DNA from 3 places in the Brevibacillus sp. SAFN-007a genome. Region 3 is predicted to be linked to each of the others. Evidence: riboswitches for the same ligand, from Rfam matches in the RefSeq annotation. Region 3 holds a riboswitch; each other region holds the start of a gene.
What was found. A riboswitch is a leader RNA that binds a small molecule or an ion and turns the genes downstream of it on or off. The one in region 3 is predicted to bind S-adenosylmethionine.
Positions count from the first base shown of each region.

Region 1: it holds a riboswitch for S-adenosylmethionine, as region 3 does, so the genes downstream of both, ACTHO6_RS07010 (pyridoxal phosphate-dependent aminotransferase) here and metK (methionine adenosyltransferase) in region 3, are expected to answer to the same signal.
Region 2: it holds a riboswitch for S-adenosylmethionine, as region 3 does, so the genes downstream of both, ACTHO6_RS13295 (methionine ABC transporter ATP-binding protein) here and metK (methionine adenosyltransferase) in region 3, are expected to answer to the same signal.

Region 1 covers NZ_JBQCKK010000004.1:58,764-61,030, reverse strand. The annotation lists gene ACTHO6_RS07015 (MFS transporter) at 1-828, shown strand, start outside; SAM riboswitch class I at 924-1,039, shown strand; gene ACTHO6_RS07010 (pyridoxal phosphate-dependent aminotransferase) at 1,129-2,267, shown strand, end outside.
Region 2 covers NZ_JBQCKK010000011.1:50,719-52,985, forward strand. The annotation lists gene ACTHO6_RS13295 (methionine ABC transporter ATP-binding protein) at 1-965, opposite strand, end outside; SAM riboswitch class I at 1,074-1,192, opposite strand; gene ACTHO6_RS13300 (Ger(x)C family spore germination protein) at 1,298-2,267, opposite strand, start outside.
Region 3 covers NZ_JBQCKK010000002.1:334,639-336,905, forward strand. The annotation lists gene ACTHO6_RS04930 (S8 family peptidase) at 1-440, shown strand, start outside; SAM riboswitch class I at 647-747, shown strand; gene metK (methionine adenosyltransferase) at 879-2,090, shown strand; gene ACTHO6_RS04940 (polysaccharide deacetylase family protein) at 2,233-2,267, shown strand, end outside.

The DNA.
Region 1 (2,267 bases), on a different contig from region 3:
GCGAGTATTTCGTTTGCCTGGACGTTCTTTGGCAACGCCATCGCGCAAGTGATCGTGCTTACCATGTTCGCGCTCGTCCTGCCTCGGCAACTCAAGGCGGTCACAGAGCGGGGCCATCAGGCGGAGCAAGCCAAGACAGCAGGCGCTCCCGCCGCTGCCGTTCAAACCCCGGCAGCCCATCGGAAACCGGTTGAGGCCCTTTCGCCGCTACAGCAACTGCCGACGAAAAAAGTGGCGTGGGGCGCCTTGCTACTCTTGTGCAGCGGGCTGTTCATCAGCTGGATGGTCTACGTCCAGTGGACGACGGTGCTGTCGACCTACATGCAATCGCTGGGCATTTCCTTGCGCCAGTACAGCTTGCTGTGGACGATCAACGGCGGACTGATTTTGTTCGGCCAGCCGCTGATCGCCTGGGTCATCCGCCGCTTCGCCCGCACGCTCCGGGCGCAAATGCTGCTCGGCTCGTACGTGTTCGTGCTGTCGATGCTGATTTTGGCGCAGACGACCTCCTACGCTGGTTTCGTCGCCGGAATGTTCATTATGACGCTGGGAGAGATGCTCGTCTGGCCGGCCGTACCTGCCGTGGCGGCGGAGTTTACCCCACAGGGGCGCGAAGGCTTCATTCAAGGGCTGATCTCGGGTACGGGATCTGCGGGACGCATGCTCGGACCGTTGCTCGGGGCCGTCATTTTCCAGCACCTCCAGGCGCAAGGGCTTTTGTACATCATGGCGGGGCTGGCTCTTTTGTCTGTGCTGTTCTTCGCCCTGCACAGCGCTTTTCAAGGCCGCGTCCAAAAAGTGCCTGCGACGGCCGCGGAAAAGCTGTAGCCAGGAAAAATTCGTTGGCCGTGCGAAGCATCTTGACACGTTTGGAGCAGGCAAGGTAGTATGAAGAAGATTAAAACAGTATATTCCGTGTGATTTACTTATAAAGAGAGGCGGAGGGACTGGCCCTATGAAGCCCGGCAGCGGATCTGCACGCTTTTCGTGTTGCAGATGCTGTGCCAATTCCAGCAGGAGAATTCCTGACAGATAAGGACGTGACCAAGCTTGATCTCCCCCTTTTTCTGTACGGAAAGAGGGGGTTTTTGCTGTACATTGGCCAAAAAAGAAAGGAACTGAAGACAGATGCGCATCCAACCTTCCGACATGATGGATCGGCTCCCGACCCAGTTTTTTGCGACATTGGTGGCAAAAGTAAACAAAGTCATCGCTAGCGGGCATGACGTCATTAATCTGGGCCAAGGGAATCCGGACTTGCCTACCCCGCCGCATATTGTGGAAGAGCTGAAGGCACAGGCAGAAAATCCGCTGCACCACAAATATCCGCCATTCTCCGGTCGCTTGGAGCTGAAGCAGGCGGTCGCCCACTGGTACAAGCAAGAATTTGCTGTGGACCTCGATCCGGAGGAAGAAGTGGCGATTTTGTTCGGAAGCAAGACCGGACTCGTGGAAATTTGCCAGGTGCTGATGAACGCGGGCGATGTAGCGCTCGTGCCGGACCCTGGCTATCCGGATTACTGGTCCGGCGTCGCGGTCGTGAACGGCCGGATGTCCATGATGCCGCTGATGGCAGAAAACCGGTTTTTGCCCGACTACAGCAAAATCCCGCAAGCCGATTTGGACCGCGCCAAGCTGATGTTTTTGAACTATCCGAATAACCCGACAGCGGTGAATGCCCCGTTTGCCTTTTACGAGGAGACCGTCCGGTTTGCGCGCAAGCAAGAGATCGTTGTCTGTCACGACTTCGCGTACGGCGCGATCAGCTACGACGGCCAAAAGCCTGTCAGCTTCATGCAGGTGCCGGGGGCAAAAGAGGTCGGAGTAGAGTTCTACACGCTGTCCAAAACGTACAATATGGCCGGCTGGCGCGTGGGCGCGATGGTCGGCAACCGCGAGCTGGTGAGACTCATCAATCTGATTCAGGATCACTACTTCGTCAGTCTGTTTGGGGCCGTCCAAATGGCTGCGGCTAAGGCGATGACAGACTCGCAGCAGTGCGTGCGCGATCTGGTGGCCGTCTACGAGAGCCGCCGCAATACGCTGTTCTCCCATTTGCATCGCATCGGCTGGCAGGCTCCGCCGTCGCAAGGCTCGTTTTTTGCCTGGCTCCCCGTTCCGGCGGGCTTTACTTCGGTGGAGTTCTCCGATTTGCTGCTGGAAAAAGCGCACGTGGTCGTCGCGCCTGGCGTAGGCTTCGGCCCGAGCGGAGAAGGCTACGTGCGGGCCGCCCTGCTGTCGGACGAACAACGCCTGGCAGAAGCGGT
Region 2 (2,267 bases), on a different contig from region 3:
TTTTCGTTTTGCCGGATATCGCCTTCCAGTTCGACGACCAGTTGGCCGTACGGCGTATCCTTCATCCGGGAAATCGTTCCCTGCAAAATACTGAATACCGTGCCTGTCTCCTGCATTGTCTGGAACAAGATCGGCTGGTACGTCTTTTCCCCCAGGAAAGTCACGCGCGCAATCGTGCGGTTCCCCGCTGCTTTTTCGTGCGCCACCGCTTCGCGCAGCTCGGTGGAATCCGCCACTTGCTCGACAAATTCCTGCGTTGTCGGATGCTGCGGCTTGAGGAACACATCCAGCACCTCGCCCGACTCGACGATTTTCCCGCCGTCGATCACGCCGACCCGGTCACAAGTGGAACGGATGACATGCATTTCGTGGGTAATCAGCACGATGGTCAAGCCCAGCTTGCGATTAATGTCCAACAGCAGCGCCAAAATCGAGTTGGTCGTCTGCGGATCGAGAGCCGAGGTCGCCTCGTCGCACAAAAGCACTTTCGGGTCGTTCGCCAATGCCCTCGCAATGCCGACGCGCTGCTTCTGACCGCCGGAGAGTTGGGACGGATATTTGTCCCGATGGGCTTCCAAGCCTACCAGCTTGAGCAGGTCGTCCACTTTTTTCTGAATCTCTTCTTTGGGACGCTTTGCCAGCTTGAGCGGAAACGCGACATTTTCCGCAACCGTCGAAGAGGACAGCAGGTTGAAGTGTTGAAAAATCATCCCGATCTCGCGGCGCTTTTCCTGAAGCTTGGCGTCGTCGAGCTTGGTCAAATCCACCCCATTGACAATAACCTGTCCCGACGTGGGCCGCTCCAACAGGTTGATGCAACGGATCAGCGTGCTTTTCCCTGCCCCGGAATGGCCGATAATCCCGTAAATTTCTCCTTGCTCTATGGAAAGGTCAATCCCGAGCAAGGCCGGAATCGTCTTGCCCTGTACCTGATAGCTTTTATGCAAATTCTGTAATTGAATCAACGCATCCACCTCCTGCAAATCTCCGTACATTCCTTGTGAAAAACGTAAAAACCCCTTTTTCATAAACGAAAAAGGGGCTGCAACGCATATATACGTTCGCATCCACCTTTCTCATCTATCAAGATCCAACCAATCTTGTAGGAATTGGCACCGCGACGTCCATTTTCATAAAATGAACCGGTTGCCGGGCTTCATCGGGCCTGTCCCTCCGCCTCTCTTGATAAGAAAGATTTCCACGCATAGGATATTCGTTTTTCATCGTTTTCTGATACAAACCGGATTATATCCTTTTTGAAAATATCTCGTCAATAGCAATCACAGGAAAAACTTTTTTAATCCATGACTCCATTCCGAATGATGGTCGCTTTGACATGAAAACGGAACGTCGCTTCCCGAAACATCTTCCGCCAATCGCTGGGAGAAAAGCGCTCCAGCCCTCTGCGCTGCGCGCGATAGATGATGCCAAAGCCGACCGGATCGACATTCAGGCCCTGAAGCTTTTGGACGACCTGTTCCAGCTCCTGCTGGATTTTCTGTTCCAAAGCCTTCTCCATCGTTTTCATCAGCGAAGCTTCTTCCAGCTTCAACGGCCTGGACAGCTCAAGAATTCGCGCCTGCAAACGGATGCGAACATCGAACACCGGGGGCGATACTTGTTCCAGTTGAACGCGGGCACTGCTGGAAATCGTATCAAAAGCAAGGTGTACCGTATCCGTGTCATGACCGCGCTCCTTGTCTGTCTCCCCGAAAATATGGACGGGCACGGACGTCTCGTAGCTGCCGACGCGGAATTTCCCATGCACGAGCTTGATGAGAAACGCTTCCCTGGGCGTGATCCAGCCCACGAAGCGATCCCCCTGAAACAATGCGACCCCTTTGATTTGCAGCTCGTCCCCTTTTCTGGCGATGTACGGCATGATCGGGTCGATCCCGGTGTCATAGTACGCGCGAAAAAATTCGTGCATGGTGGCAGACGGGATTTTTTCCCCGTGTACGTTTTGTTCAATCATCCGGTACAGGTAGATTCCGATATTGCCTTCCTCCGGGTACGGATACGTCAACGTGTCGTAGGCATTGCCTTCCAGCACGCACGGGAACAACCGGCTGGACAGCGAGGGATCGCGGTACAGCGTGTCGATGATGCTGCCAAGACCTTTTTTGGCAAAGTCCTCGTTGTAGAGCGCCACGCGAATTTGCCCGCCCAACAGGCGCTTGTCGGATTGCAGGTTCGCTTTGTCCCTGATGCCTTTGCTCGTTTCGCCGACCGCGGAGATGAGCTGAATTTTCCGCTCCGCCTCCGGG
Region 3 (2,267 bases):
CCAACCAGGCTGTAACCCGAGCCCAGTTTGCCACCATGCTGTTGCAGGCGATGCGGGCTACCGGCGCAAAGGTAGCCAGTGCGTATACGGGCAAGACGATTTTTTCCGATTTGCCAAAAAAGCATTGGGCGTACAACACCCTTGGAGTGGCGTATCAGCTCGGAATCTTGAAGGGGTATCCAAACAGTCAGATCAAGCCTGACCAAGCCGTTTCGCGGGCGGAGATGGCCGCGATGATCGCCAGGGCGAAGGGCATCGCTCTGCACAGCCGCAGCGCAGCGAGCTATCGCGATGTGCCGGCGAGCCACTGGGCAGCCCCGGCGATCGAGGCTTTGACGGCGCGAAACTGGCTGAATGGATACGGTTCGACCTTCAAGCCCCAGGGAAGCGCCACGCGGGCGGAGGTTGTTGTGTTGATCGCCAAATCGTACCAAGTATAGGAAATGATTCTGCGAATTTCTTGCGTGTAGAGACCCGAACTCCGGCCGGATCGTCCCCGGTGAAACGCAGCGCTATTCATCACAGACGCTTCCCGCAGGCGATTCCCCAGCGTTTTGCCCAGGGCGGTTTCGGCCATGAGCGTACTCGGGTAAAAGTCTATTGACACCACCTCAAAAAACAATTATTCTATAATCCGTAATGGATACTCTTATCCAGAGCAGGCGGAGGGACTGGCCCTATGAAGCTCGGCAACCGTCTCGAGCGGTGCTAACCAGCAGGACGGATATCTGTTCTGGCCGATAAGAGGATGAAGGAAGCTAAAAGCGCTCAAACCTTTTCCTCCCAAGATGGAAAAGGTTTTTTATTTGCGTTGACGTCGATAAAATCCTGACTCGGCTACCAAACTACTTGTATGAGGTCAAAGGAGGTAATTTCTCATGGCTTTGCAAAAAGGTCGTCGTCTGTTCACATCTGAGTCTGTAACGGAAGGACATCCGGATAAAATTTGTGACCAAATTTCCGACGCCATCCTGGACGCGATTTTGTCCAAGGACCCAAACGCTCGCGTAGCTTGCGAAACTTCCGTCACCACCGGTCTGGTTCTCGTAGCGGGTGAAATCACTACCAACACGTATGTAGACATCCAAAAACTGGTTCGCGAAACCATTCGCGAAATCGGTTACGATCGCGCGAAGTTCGGCTTTGACGCTGACACTTGCGGCGTTATCACCGCAATCGGGGAGCAATCCGCCGACATCGCTTTGGGCGTAGACCAAGCGTTGGAAGCGCGCGAAGGCAAAATGACGGACGCTGAGATCGAAGCAATCGGTGCAGGCGACCAAGGTCTGATGTTCGGTTTTGCTTGCAACGAAACACCTGAACTGATGCCACTGCCAATCAGCATGTCCCACAAACTGGCTCGCCGCTTGACCGAAGTGCGCAAAAACGGCACCCTCGCTTACCTGCGTCCAGACGGCAAAACGCAAGTAACCGTTGAATACGATGGAGACAAGCCAGTTCGCATCGACACGATCGTTATTTCCACCCAACACGCTCCTGAGGCGACTTTGGAGCAAATCAAGCAAGACCTGATGGAACACGTAATCAAGCCAGTCGTTCCAGCCGAGCTGCTGGACGCTGACACCAAATACTTCATCAACCCGACTGGCCGTTTCGTCATCGGCGGACCTCAAGGGGATGCTGGCTTGACTGGCCGCAAAATCATCGTAGACACGTACGGCGGCTACGCTCGTCACGGTGGCGGCGCGTTCTCCGGTAAAGATCCGACCAAGGTAGACCGCTCCGGCGCTTACGCGGCTCGCTACGTGGCGAAAAACATCGTGGCTGCAGGTCTGGCTGACAAATGCGAAGTGCAAGTGGCTTACGCCATCGGGGTAGCACAGCCTGTATCCATCTCTGTCGATACGTTTGGTACTGGAACCATTTCCGAAGAAGATCTGGTGAAACTGGTTCGCAAGCACTTCGACCTGCGTCCGGCTGGCATCATCAAGCAGCTCGACCTGCGTCGTCCTATCTACAAACAAACAGCGGCTTACGGCCACTTTGGACGCAATGACCTGAATGTTCCTTGGGAGCAAACAGACAAAGCAGAAGTGCTGAAGCAAGAAGCTGCTCAACTGGCAAAATAAGAACGGCAAAGCAAGAGCCTGGTAAAGCTACTGGGCTCTTTTTGTTATGGGGAAATTTTTCCAGTTATTGGTGGGTTTTGAGCGAAGGGAAAAGGTAGGACTGTGTCGAATCTCCTAGTGAGGAAGTAGAGGAGGGGTTTCTTTGCCAAACAAAAGGCTCTTCCTGACCGTGTTTGT